One region of the Micromonospora sp. WMMD735 genome, then DNA from elsewhere that is predicted to be linked to it. Evidence: riboswitches for the same ligand, from Rfam matches in the RefSeq annotation. Region 1 holds a riboswitch; the other holds the start of a gene.
What was found. Region 1 has a riboswitch for cobalamin ahead of cobN (cobaltochelatase subunit CobN). Riboswitches for the same ligand answer to the same signal wherever they lie in the genome.

Region 1 (7,602 bases):
CGTCCCACACCGGCCGGCAGCCGAGCAGGGCCAGCACCTCGGCGATGTCGTCGCCCTGGGTACGCATGGCGCTGGTGCCCCACACGGTCAGCCCGACCGACCGCGGGTACTCCCCGGTGTCGGCGAGGTAGCGGGCGAGCAGCGAGTCGGCCAGCGCCACCCCGACGTCCCAGGCGTTGCGGCTGGGGATCGCCTTCGGGTCGACGGAGTAGAAGTTGCGGCCGGTGGGCAGCACGTTGACCAGGCCCCGGGTGGGCGACCCGGACGGTCCGGGCGGCACGAACCGGCCGGCGAGCGCGCCGAGGGTGTGGGTGATCTCGTCGGTGGTGCGGTCCAGCCGGGGCACCACCTCGCGGGCGGCGAACCGCAGCACCTCGGCGGCGTCGGGGCAGGACCCGCCGGTCACCTCCGCGACCGCCGGGTCGGCCCGGTCGGGATCCCAGCCGAGGGTCTCCATGCCGAGGACGAGCCGCCGGGCCAGCGCCTCGATCAGGTCCACCGCGTCGGCGGCGGTGACCGCCGGCCCGTCGACGACGTCGGTCAACGCCGTCGGCACCGCCACCCGCGCCCCGGGCTCGGCGAGCAGCGCCTGCTCGTCGAGGCCGTAACCGGCGGCGAGAGCCTGGCGCAGGCCCGGCAGGGCCCGGCTGCCGCCCCACACCTGCGGGGCGCGCAGCACGGCCAGGACGAGGTTCACCCGGGCCTCACCGGTGGGCACCCCGGCCAGGACGTGCAGCCCGTCGCGGATCTGCACGTCCTTGACCTCGCACAGGTAGCCGTCGAGGTGCAGCACGAAATCGTCGAAGTCGTCGGCGGCGGGCATCGCCTCGGTGTGCAGGTCGTGGTGGAGTTCGGCGGCGCGCACCAGCTCCCAGATCTGCCCCCGGACCACCGGCACCTTCGCCGGGTCGAGGGCCTGCACGGTGGCGTACTCGTCCAGCAGCTGTTCGAGTTTCGCCAGTTCGCCGTAGGTCTCGGCGCGGGCCATCGGGGGCACCAGGTGGTCGACCACGACGGCGTGCGCCCGCCGCTTGGCCTGGGTGCCCTCGCCGGGGTCGTTGACGATGAACGGGTAGACCAACGGCAGGTCACCGAGGACGGCGTCGGGGGCGCAGTCGGCGGCCAGGCCGAGGCCCTTGCCGGGCAGCCACTCGCACGTGCCGTGCTTGCCGAGGTGCACCACCGCGTCGGCGCCGAACCCGCCGTCGTCGACCGACGCGGCCAGCCACCGGTACGCGGCGAGGTAGTGGTGGCTGGGCGGCAGGTCGGGGTCGTGGTAGATGGCGATCGGGTTCTCGCCGAAGCCGCGCGGCGGCTGGATCAGCAGGGTGACGTTGCCGAACCGCAGCCCGGCCAGGACGATGTCCCCGGCGTCGGTGTAGAGCTGGCCGGGTGGCTCACCCCAGTGTTCCCGCATCCGGTCTCGCAGGTCGACCGGCACCTGGTCGAACCAGCGCCGGTAGGTCTTCCCCGGCACCCGGGCCTCGGCGGCGGCCAACTGTTCCGGGGTGAGCCACTCGACGTCGTGGCCCCCGGCGGCGATCAGGGCGTGGATCAGCGCGTCCCCGTCGGTGGGTGGTGGCGCGTCGCCGAGGTGGTACCCGTCGGCGGCGAGGGCGGCGAGCAGCCGGACCGCCGAGGCGGGGGTGTCCAGGCCGACGGCGTTGCCGACCCGGGAGTGCTTCGTCGGGTAGGAGCTGAGCACGATCGCCACCCGCTTGCCGGCGTTGGGCAGGTGGCGCAGCCGGGCCTGCCGGACGGCGATGCCGGCGACCCGGGCGGCCCGCTCGGCGTCGGCGGCGTAGACCGACAGCCCGTCGGCGTCGATCCGCTTGAACGAGAACGGCACGGTGACGATCCGACCGTCGAACTCGGGGATGGCCACCTGCATGGCCGCGTCCAGCGGGGACAGTCCGGCGTCGCTGGCAGCCCACTGCTCCCGGGTGCTGGTCAGGCACAGCGCCTGGATCACCGGCACGTCGAGGGCGGCGAGCGCGCCGACGTCCCAGGCGTCCTCGTCGCCCCCGCCGGAGGCGTCGGCGGCGACCGTCCCCCCGGCGGCGAGGACGGTGACGACGAGCGCGTCGCAGCGGGCGAAGAGGTCCAGCGGCCCGTCGCCGGGGGTGAGCCCGCGCAGCGATCCGCAGAAGATCGGCAGCGGTTCGCCGCCGGCCGCGTCGACCGCGTCGGCCAGGGTCTGCACGAAACCGGTGTTGCCGGCCAGCGCGTGCGCCCGGTAGAACACGATCCCCACCGTGGGCCGCCCGCCCCCGTCCGGTCCGGCCACCGGGTCCGCCCCGTCGACCGGGGTGGACGGGCGGCGGTGGTCGAGGATGCCGTAGGGCGGGGTGGGGGTGGGCGGGTCGAAGCCCTCACCGGTGAGCAGGACGGTGTCGGAGAGGAACCGGGCGAGCTGGGCGAGGTTGTCCGCGCCCCCCTCCACCAGGTAGGACAGCGCTTCGGTGGCGACCCCGGAGGCCACCGTGGAGGCCGCCATCAGCTCCGCGTCGGGCACCGCCTCGCCGCCGAGCACGATCGTGGGGACGCCGGAGCCGAGCACCGCCGCGAGGCCGTCCGGCCACGCCTGCCGCCCGCCGAGCAACCGTACGACGGCCAGGTCGACCCCGTCGAGCAGGGCGGGCACGGCGGCCACGTCGACCCGGGTGGGGTTGGCGAGGCGGTAGTCGGCGGCGCTGGCGCGGGCGGCGAGCAGATCGGTGTCGGCGGTGGACAACAGCAGGATGCGCACGTGCGGCTCCGGAGAGTGACGTCCGGCTCGACCACGGGGCCGGGCCGAGCGGGGCGGGAGGGACGCCGGTCAGCGGCGGCGGAGGTACGACGCACCCCACCGGCGGCGGGGCACCCCGGACCGGCCGTCAGCGGTACGTGGCAGGCCGACCGCCCCGGCGACGGCCGGCGACGGTGGGAGAGGTGGGGGCACGCGGCGGCGCGGGCTCTACGGTGATGCGGAAGTCACCGACCGTGATCGGGTCGGCAGTGACGCTGTGCGTCATCGGGTCCTCCTCGGGTGTCCACGCCCTGGGGTTCTCCGACGGCCGAAGTATCCTGGCTCCCGGATCGACGCTCACCCCCGGCCTTCCAACCGTGCACGCACGGTCGTGACCCACGAGGGGGGATCGCTCCCCGGTGACAGTGGCGGGACCGCGTCGGAATCGCACCGACTTCCTTCACTGCCGTCAGGCCGCGAATGCTGCCACACTCCTCACCCCGAGGTCAACGGCGGCCACCGGCCCCGCGAGGGCACCGATCGCCCCCCGTGGCGAGGCCGGCGACCGCCGCTGCCCACGTTCCCGGGTGGGCCCGGTCCCCTCCCGACGGTCGACCCGCAGCGTCCCGTGCCGCGCACCCACCGATCCGCCGAGGGAGCCCGCCACCCGCCCGGGGAAGGGCCACCGTCCGCGACCGACCGGCGCGGAACTGGGCGGCACGGAGCTGATCCGGGCGGCATGGAGCCGGGCGGCACGGAGCCGGGCGGCACGGAGCCGGGCGGCACGGAGCCGGGCCGCCGCCCTCAGGCTGCCCGGCCCCGGGCGACCCGGCCCTGGTCGGCCGGGACACCTCTCTCGCACGCTGTCGAGCTGATGACGTCAACGACTCGGGGGCCGGCGCGGCCGACCTGGCCGGACAGTTGTCGCGCCGGGTAGCGCCGGCCACTCGCCCGACACCCCGGGGCCGGGGCGGCCTGAGGGCGACGGCCCCGGCCCGGGGCCACGGGGCCGCCTCCTCCGGTGCCGCAGGCCCTCCGGTCACAGGCCCATCCGGTACCGCGGGGCCGCGCCACCCCGGCCACCCCCGACCTGGCGGTACGGGTCGTCCCATCCGGCGGGGCCGATCCGTCACCGTCATCAGCTCGAAAGGGCCCGCGACGACATACCCCACACCCCTGCCCCGCAGCGGCAGGCGACCGGGGCGGCCGGCGGTCGCACCCGCCGCCGTGGCCGCACCCCCACGGACCCACATCCCACGGACCCACATCCCACGGGGCCACAACCCCGCCACGCTTCACGCGTTGCTGCGGGATCAGCGGAGGCGACGCTCGGGGTGGGCCCGGTTCCAGGCCCGCATCCGCTCCGGGTACCCGGTCTTCGCCGCCTCGTAGAGGGGCACCGCGTGCCGGTGGGCCAGCTTCGCCGCCGTACGCGGGGAGCCGGTGCGGCGGCGGATCCACTCCCCGTCGTGCGCGATCGCCACCACCGTGGTGTCGGTGGCGGTCGTCTCGGGTTCGAGATAGAACTCCACCCCCCGGTGGGCGGCCACGAAGTCCGCCAACGCGGTCAGGTCGTCCCGGGTGGCCTCCCGGTCGAGCTTGGTCGGGATACCCTCGTCAGCCCGGGTCCGTCGGCTGAACCAGCCCATCTGCCCGTCCTCTCCTCGGCGTCCCTCCAGTGGAGCACCCCCACCTGGAAGGGCGCTGCGAGCCCGGTGACAGCCGGCTGGGCGGCCCGTTCACCGCCGGTCGAGCGCGGCCAGCTCGTCGGGGGTGAGTCGCAGCGCGGCGGCCGCGACGTTCTCGGCGAGGTGGGCCGGGTCACCGGTGCCGGGGATGGCCAGCACGTGCGGGCCCTGGTGCAGCGTCCAGGCGAGACGTACCTGCTGCGGGGTGGCGTCGTGGGCGCGGGCGACGGCGCGTACGGCCGCGCCGTGGTCGGTGCGGGCCCCGCCTTCGCGGTTGCCGCCGGTCAGGGAAAAGAACGGCACGTAGGCGATCCCCCGGGCACCGCACTCGCGGACCATGGCGTCCTGGTCGCCGCGGTTGTCCAGGGCGTAGTTGTTCTGCACGCAGACCACCGGGGCGACGGTCTGCGCCTCGTCGAGGTGGTCGAGGCGGACGTTGGACAGACCCAGGTGCCGGATCAGGCCGGCGTCGCGCAGCTCGGCCAGCGCGCCGAAACGTTCGGCCACGGAGTCCGGCGCGGGCCGCCTGACGATCCGCAGGTTGACCAGGTCGAGGTGGTCGCGGCCGAGCCGGCGCAGGTTCTCCTCCACCTGGGCGCGCAGCTGCGCCGGGCCGGCCTCCTCGTGCAGGCCGGTCGTCGGGTCGTCCCGGAAGCCGACCTTGGTGGCGACGACCAGCCCTTCCGGGTACGGGGCGAGCGCGGCGCGGATCAGTTCGGTGGCGTACCGGGCGGAGCCGGTGCCGACCTTCAGGGTGCCGCCCGGTGAGACGTAGAACGCGGCGGTGTCGATGTGGTCGACGCCCAGTTCGACGGCCCGGCGCAGGACGCGCAGCGCCCGGTCCCGGTCGGGGTGGGCGGTGAGCCGCATCGAGCCGAAGCCCATCCGGTGCACGGTGCGGTCGCCCAGGGTCCAGCGGCCCGCCGCTGCGGCGGTGATCTCGGTTGGCATCCGGCGACCCTAGCCAGCGGCGGTGACCCGGCGTAACGGCCGCGCACCCGATACCGGCCGGGGCCGACGACTGTTAGGTTTTCTGTATCGGGCCGGCGGGTGTCTGCGGCGCGGCACCGGCCGGTGGACGGGTCGCCGGCACCAGGGCCAGGGTCGGAATCAGCAGCACCGGCACCACCAGCAGGGCGTGCAGGATGCCGACGTGGTCCCCGAGCAGACCCAGCAGCGGCGGGCTGGCCAGGAACGACGTGTAGCCGATCACCGCGACGACGCTGACCCGGGCGGGGGCGTGCTCCTCGTCGTCGGCGGCGGCGCTCATCCCGACCGGGAACCCGAGCGACGCGCCAAGCCCCCAGAGGACCACCCCGACGACGGCGAGCGGACCGGAGCCGGCCAGCACCGCCAGCAGGGAGCCGGCGGCGGCCAACAGGATCGTGCCGATCAGCACCGGCACCCGACCCCAGCGGTCGATGGCCACGGTGCCGGCGGTCCGGCCGATGGTCATGCCGGCGACGAACACCCCGAAGACGGCGGCCCCGGCGGCCTCGCTGACCCCGTAGCCGTCGACGAAGGCGACCGCCAGCCAGTCGTTGGCGCTGCCCTCGGTGAACGCCATCACCAGCACCAGCGCGCCGATGAGCAGGGTGCGCGGCTCCCGCCAGGCCGCGAGCAGGCCACCCCGGCGGGCCGACGCGGCGCCGTCGGCGGTGGAGGCGGGCAGGGCGGGCAGGAAGTTCCGCGCCCCGAGCAGGGTGCCGCCGAGCACCACGGCCGCCAGCACGGCCAGGTGCACGGTGATCGGCACCGCGAGCCGGGCGGCGCCCGCGCCGAGTCCGGCGCCGGCCACCGAGCCGAGGCTCCAGGCGGCGTGGAAGCGGGGCAGGATGGTGCGGCCGAGCCGTTTCTCCACCGCCGCACCTTCGACGTTCATGCCCACGTCGCAGGTGCCGGAGCCGTAGCCGAGGGCGAACAGGCCGACCGCGACGCCTGGCAGCGAGCCGAGCGGGGTGGCGATGCCGACCCCGGCCAGGCCGACCGCGACCAGCACGGTCGAGGCGACGACGGTGCGGGCCGGGCCGAGCCGCTGGGTCACCAGTCCGGCACTGGTCAGCGCCAGCACCGCGCCTCCGGACATGGCCAGCAGCAGCAGTCCGAGCCGGCCGGCGCTGAGGCCGAGCGCGTCGCGGACCGCCGGGACCCGGGAGAACCAGGTCGCCACCGCGAGGCCGTTGAGGGCGAAGACCACCGCGACCCCGGTACGGGCGGCCCGTACCACCGGGGGTGGGACGGCTCGGTTCTCGGTGGCGGTGTTCACGGCGCGCGGTCCTCTTCCCCTGGCATGGCCTTCCCGGCCCGGCTTTCCTGGTGCGGGCCGTTCTCCCGGCCCGGTATGTCCCGTCCGGGCCCGACGTCCCACCGCTGATCTCACACCGCTTTCGTCACGGCCACAAGCGCGATGTGCTCCTTACCGCAGCGGCGCGGCCGAACGGAGATGGCGCGGCACCGTCATTATTGATCGATTAACTTCAATCAGTGGTGGGCACTGACGGTACGGGGGCACGCGCATCGTGGGGGATTCGTGAAGTTCGGCATACTCGGAACATTTGTGATACTTCCCGGGCAGAACTACTGCATCAATGCTCCCAAGCAGCGCAAACTGATGGCGGTTCTGACGGTCAACGGAAATGTGCTCATCCCGGTGGAACGCCTGGCCAGAGAGGTGTGGCCCGACGAACCACCCGCCTCGGCCGGCAATCTGATCCGGCAGTACGTCTTCCGTCTCCGGCGCAGTCTGCCCCCGTCGGTGGGGCGGGCCATCATCACCGGCCCGGGTGGCTACAAACTGCGGTTGGCACGCGGCGACGTCGACAGTCACCTCTTCGACGCCAACGTGGTGCGCGGCCGGGCCGCCTTCGCGGCGGGCCGGCTCGACGACGCGGTGCGGTCCCTGTCCGAGGCGTTGGCCGCCTGGCGGGGGGACCCGCTCGCCGACGTCGACCCGTCCCCCTCGATCCTGGCCGAGAGCCGACGGCTCGGTGAACGGCGGCTGCTCGCCATCGAGATGCGCGCCGACGCCTACCTGCGCCTCGGCTGGTACGACGAAGCCGTCGAGGAACTGGCCGCGCTGGTCACCCTCCACCCCGAGCGGGAACGGCTGCGCGACATGCAGATGCGGGCGCTGTGCCAGGTGGGCCGCCGGGCCGACGCCCTCGCGGTGTACCGCGACCTCCGTCA
Region 2 (7,602 bases), 830 kb from region 1:
GCTCGTGGTACGTCGAGCGATACACCGAGGAACTGGCCCGGTCGGCGTGGGCGTGGTTCACCGAGATCGAGCAGGCCGGTGGGATGGCCGTGGCGCTGGACGGCGGCATGGTCGCTGAGCGGCTGGCCGCGACATGGCAGCGGCGGGCCGACAACGTGGCGCACCGTCGGAACCCGCTGACGGGGGTCAGCGAGTTCCCGCATCTGGACGAGCAGCTGCCGGCACGGCCCCCCGCTCCTGCGCCGCCGGGTGGCGGGCTGCCCCGACATCGGTACGCCCACGCGTACGAGGCGCTGCGGAACCGCGCCGACGCCCATACGGCGGACACGGACCGGCGGCCCACCGTTTTCCTGGCTACTCTCGGGCCGGTGGCGGTGCACAACGCGCGGGCCGGCTTCGCCGCGAACCTCTTCGCCGCCGGTGGGATCGCCACCGTACGGCCGTCGGTCGGGGATGATGACCCGGCCCGGCTGGCTGCCGAGTTCGCCGTCAGCGGCGCCGGCGTCGCCTGCCTGTGCTCCTCCGACCGGGTGTATGGGCAGTCAGCGGAGGTGGTGGCGCGGGCGTTGAGCGCTGCGGGTGCGTCGCGGGTGTGGTTGGCCGGAAAACCGGCCGGCTACGGCGGCGTGGACGACTATCTGTTCGCGGGCTGCAACGCGGTCGCGGTGCTGGAAACGACGCTGGACGACCTGGGGGTGGCGTGATGGGCGCGGGAATTCCCGACTTCCGCGGCGTCGAGCTCGGCGCACCGCCGACTGCCGCCGACACCGACCTGGACCGGTGGCGCGAAGCAGTGCGCGCCGAGACCGGTGGCGCGCCGGAGGCGCTGACCTGGCATACGCCGGAGGGCATCGACGTCGCCCCGCTGCACACCGTGGCCGACCGGGACGGAGTGGACTTCCTGGGCACGTATCCGGGAGTCGCCCCGTACCTGCGCGGTCCGTACCCGACCATGTACACCACGCAGCCGTGGACGATCCGCCAGTATGCGGGGTTCTCCACCGCGCAGGAGTCGAACGCGTTCTACCGACGTAACCTGGCTGCCGGTCAGAAGGGGCTGTCGGTCGCCTTCGACCTGCCGACCCACCGTGGCTACGACTCGGATCACCCCCGTGTCGCCGGTGACGTGGGCATGGCCGGGGTGGCGATCGACTCCATCTACGACATGCGGCAACTGTTCGACAAGATCCCGTTGGACCGGATGAGCGTGTCGATGACCATGAACGGTGCCGTCCTTCCGGTGCTGGCCCTGTACATCGTCGCCGCGGAGGAGCAGGGGGTGGCGCCGGAGCAGCTCTCCGGCACCATCCAGAACGACATCCTCAAGGAGTTCATGGTCCGCAACACCTACATCTACCCACCGCAGCCATCGATGCGGATCATCTCCGACATCTTCGCCTACACCTCGGCGCGGATGCCCCGGTTCAACTCGATTTCCATTTCCGGCTATCACATCCAGGAAGCCGGCGCGACCGCTGACCTGGAACTCGCCTACACCCTCGCCGACGGCGTCGAGTACCTGCGCGCCGGCTGTGATGCTGGGCTGGACATCGACGCGTTCGCGCCCCGGCTGTCTTTCTTCTGGGCGATCGGGATGAACTTCTTCATGGAGGTGGCGAAGCTGCGGGCCGCACGGCTGCTGTGGGCCCGCCTGGTGCGCGACTTCCACCCGAAGAACCCCAAGTCGCTGAGTCTGCGGGCGCACTGCCAGACTTCCGGCTGGTCGCTGACCGCGCAGGACGTGTTCAACAACGTCGTGCGTACCTGCGTCGAGGCGATGGCCGCTACCCAGGGGCATACGCAGTCCCTGCACACCAACGCCCTCGATGAGGCGTTGGCGCTGCCGACCGACTTTTCCGCGCGGATCGCCCGCAACACCCAGCTCGTGCTTCAGCAGGAATCGGGTACCACACGGGTGATCGACCCCTGGGGCGGCAGCGCCTACGTGGAACGTCTCACCCACGACCTGGCCGCCCGCGCCTGGCAGAACATCCGCGAGGTGGAGGCGGCCGGTGGAATGGCCCGGGCCATCGACGAGGGCATCCCGAAGCTGCGGATCGAGGAGGCCGCCGCGCGTACCCAGGCACGCATCGACTCTGGTCGGCAGCCGGTGATCGGCGTCAACAAGTACCGCCTGGACGCCGACGAGCCGATCGACGTGCTCAAGGTCGACAACCGGTCGGTGCGTACGCAGCAGATGGACAAGCTACGCCGACTGCGCGCGGAACGCGACGAGCAGACCTGCACCTCGGCGTTGGACGCGTTGACCCGGGCGGCCGGTGCCGCCCTCGACGGTACCCGCGGGCCGGGCCTGGACGGCAACCTGCTCGCTCTGGCGGTCGACGCGGCCCGGGCGAAGGCCACCGTCGGGGAGATCTCCGACGCGCTGGAGAAGGTGTACGGGCGTCACGCCGCGCAGATCCGTACCATTTCCGGGGTGTACCGGCACGAGGCGGGAGCGGTTTCCGCGCTGGAGGGCGTCCGCGCCGCCACTGCGGCGTTCGCCGTCGCCGAGGGCCGCCAGCCCCGCATCCTGGTGGCCAAGATGGGCCAGGACGGCCACGACCGCGGCCAGAAGGTGATCGCTACCGCCTTCGCCGACCTCGGTTTCGATGTCGACGTGGGCCCGCTGTTTCAGACCCCCGGCGAGGTGGCCCGGCAGGCGGTTGAGGCTGACGTGCACATCGTCGGTGTCTCCAGCCTCGCCGCGGGCCATCTGACGCTGGTACCGGCGCTGCGCGAGGAGCTGACCGCCCTGGACCGCGACGACATCATGATCATTGTGGGGGGTGTGATCCCGCCGCAGGACTTCGACGCGCTGCGCGAGGCCGGTGCCGCGGCCATCTTCCCGCCCGGCACCGTGATCGCCGAGGCCGCCCGGGAACTGCTCACCGTGCTGTCCCGGCGGCTCGGTCACCCGGAAGCGTGAGCGGCACGATGCGCACCCCGTCGGTCGAGGCGTACGTCGATGGGGTGCGCGCTGACTCGCGCGCGTGGATCGCCCGGGCCATCACCCTGGTCGAGTCCACCCGACCCGATCATCGCAGCGCGGCGCAGCAGCTGCTCGCGGCACTCACCCCGCACGCCGGCGGCGCCCGTCGCATCGGTATCACCGGGGTACCCGGCGTCGGCAAGTCCACGTTCATCGACGCCCTCGGCTGCCGGCTGACCGGCGCCGGACACCGGGTGGCGGTGCTCGCGGTCGACCCGTCGTCCACCCGCACCGGCGGGAGCATCCTCGGTGACAAGACCCGCATGGCCCGCCTGGCCGTCGACCCGGCCGCATTCGTCCGGCCCTCGCCCACGGCCGGCACGCTCGGTGGTGTCGCCAAGGCCACCCGGGAAGCGATCGTGGTGCTCGAAGCCGCCGGCTACGACGTGGTGCTGGTCGAGACCGTCGGCGTCGGCCAGTCCGAGACCACGGTCGCCGACATGGTCGACTCGTTTCTGCTGCTCACCCTGGCCCGCACTGGCGACCAGTTGCAGGGCATCAAAAAGGGCGTGCTGGAACTCGCCGACGTCATCGCCGTCAACAAGGCCGATGGGCCGCACGTGACCGATGCCCGCCGAGCGGCCCGCGAGCTCGCCGGCGCGCTGCGCCTGATACATCCACCTGACGCAGGGTGGCATACCCCGGTTGTCACGTGCAGCGCCCAGGAGGAGACCGGCCTCGACGAGGTGTGGCAGCAGATTCGTCACCACCAGGACACCATGACGGCCTCCGGTGAACTGGCCGAGCGGCGCCGACGACAGCAGATCGGCTGGGTGTGGGCGATGGTGCGGGCCGAGCTGCTCGACCGGCTCCACACGCATCCCACCGTGCGAACCCTCGCTCCGCAGGTCGAGCGGCAGGTCCTCGCCGGCACCCTCACCCCGGCAGTGGCCGCCGAGCGGCTGCTGGCCGGTTTCGCCGACCCGACCGTCACACCGGACACACCACCAGACCGGTCTCCGCCGGGTAGCGATACTGCCAGTTCCCTGCCGGCGTCCGGCTGAGCGTCGACGCGAGCAGGTCCAGCAGCCGGCGGGCCAGCGGCCCGGGCAGCGACCGCCCGGCCAGGCGCTGGACCAGTTCGGTCTCGTCGGCCACGGTGACGGCCCGCACGGTGGTCACCATCCGCACGTCGGCGGCCAGACCCATTTCGGCCAGCGTCCCGGCGATGAGCAGATGTCGGGGCGCCTGCCGGATCACCGGTGCTCCGAGCAACGCCGCGAGGACCTGTTCGTGCGGTGCGGGCGTGCCGGCCTCGTCGACGCAGAGCAGTAGCCGGTCGGCGTGCAGCACCATGGCGCGCAGTGCCGCCGGCAAGTCGCGGTGCCGGCGTAGCGCGCCGGCACCGACCACCACGTCGTGGTGCGCGACCGCCGCGTGCGGCCAGAGCGCGTGCACGGTGTCGACGGTGACGCCGTGCCGCTGGGCGTCGGACGCCACCTGAGCGAGGCGCTGTGACGATCCATCGACCACTGTGACGTGCGCGCCGGCCTGGGCGGCCACCATCGCGAACTCATCCGCGGCGATGTCGAGCACGGTCTCTCCCGGACAAATGTAGGACGTCAGCGTCCGCGACACGTCCGGGCCGAGTAGAAGGGATTCGTCCCCTTCGCTGCCTGTCATGGCGTGCCAGGCGGCGGCAAATCCGTAACCGGGGGTGGGCGAGGACGTCATCTGCCTGGGGATCCTTCCCTTGAGGTCCGGCGTGGCCAGCCGCTGGATCGGGGAAGGTGACGGCAGGGCTGGGCGATCCGTCGCCAGCCGCGCCCAGGCCCTCCCGCGAGGCCGTCGGCGGCGTGCGTGGTCACGCACGCGGCGCGGGCAGGTCTTCGGACTCGTGGGCACGACCGGACAGGCCGATCTCCTACTGGCCGTCGCTTCCCGGACACCAGGGGCATCCAGTGCATGTGACGGCGGTCGTTCCCACTCACCGCTGCGGGGCAGTCCCGGTCTCCCACCGGGTTCCCTCTTACGACGCCCGGACCGTCACGGTCCGCGCGAACCAGCACCGACACCTATTCTAGGGCACCGGCCGGGAAGAGCGATGGTAGCCAGATGCAGTGCACGCGCCGGTGGTGAAAGCGCTGGTGGCTCGGCGACCATCGCCCTGCTGCCCGGCTCGGGTCCGCGAAGCGGGGAGCCCCGGGCCGTGCAGACGGTCGAGCGGCTTGCCGCCCATGGCCGAGAGGCGCGAATCGTGTCCCGCGCCTCGGACGCCGACCGCGGCGGGCGGCGGTGGGGCGTAGGATCGCGGGCGGTGCTGGTTCGCCTCTCCCGTGCGCGGGTGGGGCGTCGTAAGAGGGAACCCGGTGTGAGACCGGGACTGCCCCGCAGCGGTGAGTGGGAACGACCGCCGTCAACGAAGCACTGGACCGCAAGGTCTGGGAAGCGACGGCCAGTAGGCGACCCTGTGTCACGCCCACGAGTCCGAAGACCTGCCAGCGCTGCGCGTACCGCCGGTACGCGCCGTCGGCGGCCTCTCGGGAGGGCCAGGGCGGAATGCCGGTTACGCCGTGGCGTATCCGTCTTCCTCTCGGGTGGTCGTCGGACACCGCGAGGGAAGGACCACCTGTGACCACCTCATTCGGGCAGAGCACCGTGCTCGGCTATCCCCGTATCGGCGCCCACCGCGAGTGGAAGAAGGCCGTCGAGGCGTACTGGGCCGGCACGCTGGAAGCCACCGGCCTGGAGGATGTCGCGGCCGGGCTGCGGGCCGAGGTGTGGCGGACGCTGCGCGACGCCCGCCTCGACGCGATCCCGTCCAACACGTTCTCCTACTACGACCACATGCTCGACACCGCCGTCGCGGTCGGTGCGGTCCCCCGCCGCTTCGCCCGGCTCGGCCTCGGTCAACTCGACACCTACTTCGCCATGGCCCGTGGCGTCGATGCCGCACCAGCGTTGGAACTCACCAAGTGGTTCGACACCAACTACCACTACCTGGTGCCGGAGATCGACCCCGACACCGTGTTCGTGGCCGACCCGGCGAAGGCGCTGAGCGAGTACGCGCAGGCACGTGACCTGGGCATCACCACCCGACCGGTGCTGGTCGGGCCGGCCACCTTCCTGCTGCTGGCCAAGGGCGAGGATCCGTTCGCCCGGCTCGACGACCTGGTCGACACGTACGCCCGGATCCTCACCACCCTGGCCGACGCGGGCGTGGCCTGGGTCCAACTGGACGAACCCGCCTACGTCGTGGACCGCACCACGGCCGAGATCGACGGCCTGCGGCACGCCTACCAACGTCTCGGGGAGCTGCCCCACCGTCCCCGGATCTTCGTCGCCACCTACTTCGGTGACCTCGGCGACGCGCTGCCGGCGCTGCTGGACACCCCGGTCGAGGCGATCGGCCTGGACCTAGTCGCCGGTGCGGGCAACCTGCGCCGGCTCGCCGCAGCCGGTCCCCTGCGCGGCAAGACCGTCGTCGCCGGACTGGTCGACGGACGCAACATCTGGCGCACGGATCTGCGCGCGGCCGTCGCCGCCGGTGCCACGGTCGCCGGACTGGCCGACCACGTGGCGGTGTCCACGTCCTGTTCGCTGCTGCACGTGCCGGTCGACCTGTCCGCCGAGACCTCCCTCGACCCGGAGTTGTCCGCGCGGCTCTCGTTCGCCCGGCAGAAGGTCGACGAGGTGGTCCTGCTCGGGCGGGCGCTGCGCGACGGCACCACCAGCCTGCCGGCCCCGTTGCCGCCCGCCCCGCCGTCGTGGCGGCACGACGACGTGCGCGGCCGGTTGGCGGCGCTGCGCCCGACCGACCGGCACCGTGGCGACTACGCCGAGCGGGCCGCCCGCCAGCAGGAACGGCTGGGGCTGCCGGACCTGCCGACCACCACGATCGGTTCGTTCCCGCAGACCGCCGAGCTGCGCCGGGCCCGTGCCGCGCACCGCGCCGGCACCCTCGACGACGCCGGCTACACGCAGCGGATGCGCGCCGAGGTGGAGCAGGTCATCCGGTTGCAGGAACGGTTGGGTCTGGACGTGCTGGTGCACGGTGAGCCGGAACGCAACGACATGGTGCAGTACTTCGGGGAGCAGCTCGACGGTTTCGCCGCCACCGCCCACGGCTGGGTGCAGTCCTACGGGTCCCGGTGCGTCCGCCCGCCGATCATTCACGGGGACGTGGCCCGGCGGGCACCGATGACCGTCGCGTGGTCCACCTATGCCCAGTCGCTGACCGACCGTCCGGTCAAGGGCATGCTCACCGGGCCGGTCACCATCCTGGCCTGGTCGTTCGTCCGGACCGACCAGCCCCTGGCCGACACCGCCGACCAGGTGGCGCTTGCGCTGCGCGACGAATGTCACGACCTGGAGGCCGCCGGTATCCGGATCATCCAGGTCGACGAGCCTGCCCTGCGGGAGACCCTGCCGCTGCGTCGGGCCGACCAGAAGGCCTATCTGGACTGGGCGGTCGGCGCGTTCCGGCTGGCCACCGGCGGCGTCGCCGACGACACCCAGATCCACACCCACCTGTGCTACAGCGAGTTCGGTGAGGTGATCACCGCCATCGACGCCCTCGACGCGGACGTCACCAGCATCGAGGCGTCGCGTTCGAAGATGGAGATCCTCGACGACCTTGCCGCGATCGGCTACCGCCGGGGCGTCGGCCC

Region 2: linked by a shared signal. The riboswitch ahead of ACN268_RS10670 (hypothetical protein) and the one ahead of cobN (cobaltochelatase subunit CobN) in region 1 are both predicted to bind cobalamin.

Annotation. Positions count from the first base shown of each region.
Region 1 is NZ_JBMHMJ010000002.1:1,663,898-1,671,499, forward strand. Features, by position in the region: gene cobN (cobaltochelatase subunit CobN) at 1-2,749, opposite strand, end outside; cobalamin riboswitch at 3,060-3,189, opposite strand; gene ACN268_RS07340 (hypothetical protein) at 4,042-4,377, opposite strand; gene ACN268_RS07345 (aldo/keto reductase) at 4,468-5,367, opposite strand; gene ACN268_RS07350 (MFS transporter) at 5,441-6,682, opposite strand; gene ACN268_RS07355 (AfsR/SARP family transcriptional regulator) at 6,974-7,602, shown strand, end outside.
Region 2 is NZ_JBMHMJ010000002.1:2,491,880-2,499,481, forward strand. Features, by position in the region: gene ACN268_RS10655 (methylmalonyl-CoA mutase family protein) at 1-704, shown strand, start outside; gene scpA (methylmalonyl-CoA mutase) at 704-2,929, shown strand; gene meaB (methylmalonyl Co-A mutase-associated GTPase MeaB) at 2,926-3,996, shown strand; gene ACN268_RS10670 (hypothetical protein) at 3,923-4,528, opposite strand; cobalamin riboswitch at 4,796-5,014, opposite strand; cobalamin riboswitch at 5,237-5,449, shown strand; gene metE (5-methyltetrahydropteroyltriglutamate--homocysteine S-methyltransferase) at 5,564-7,602, shown strand, end outside.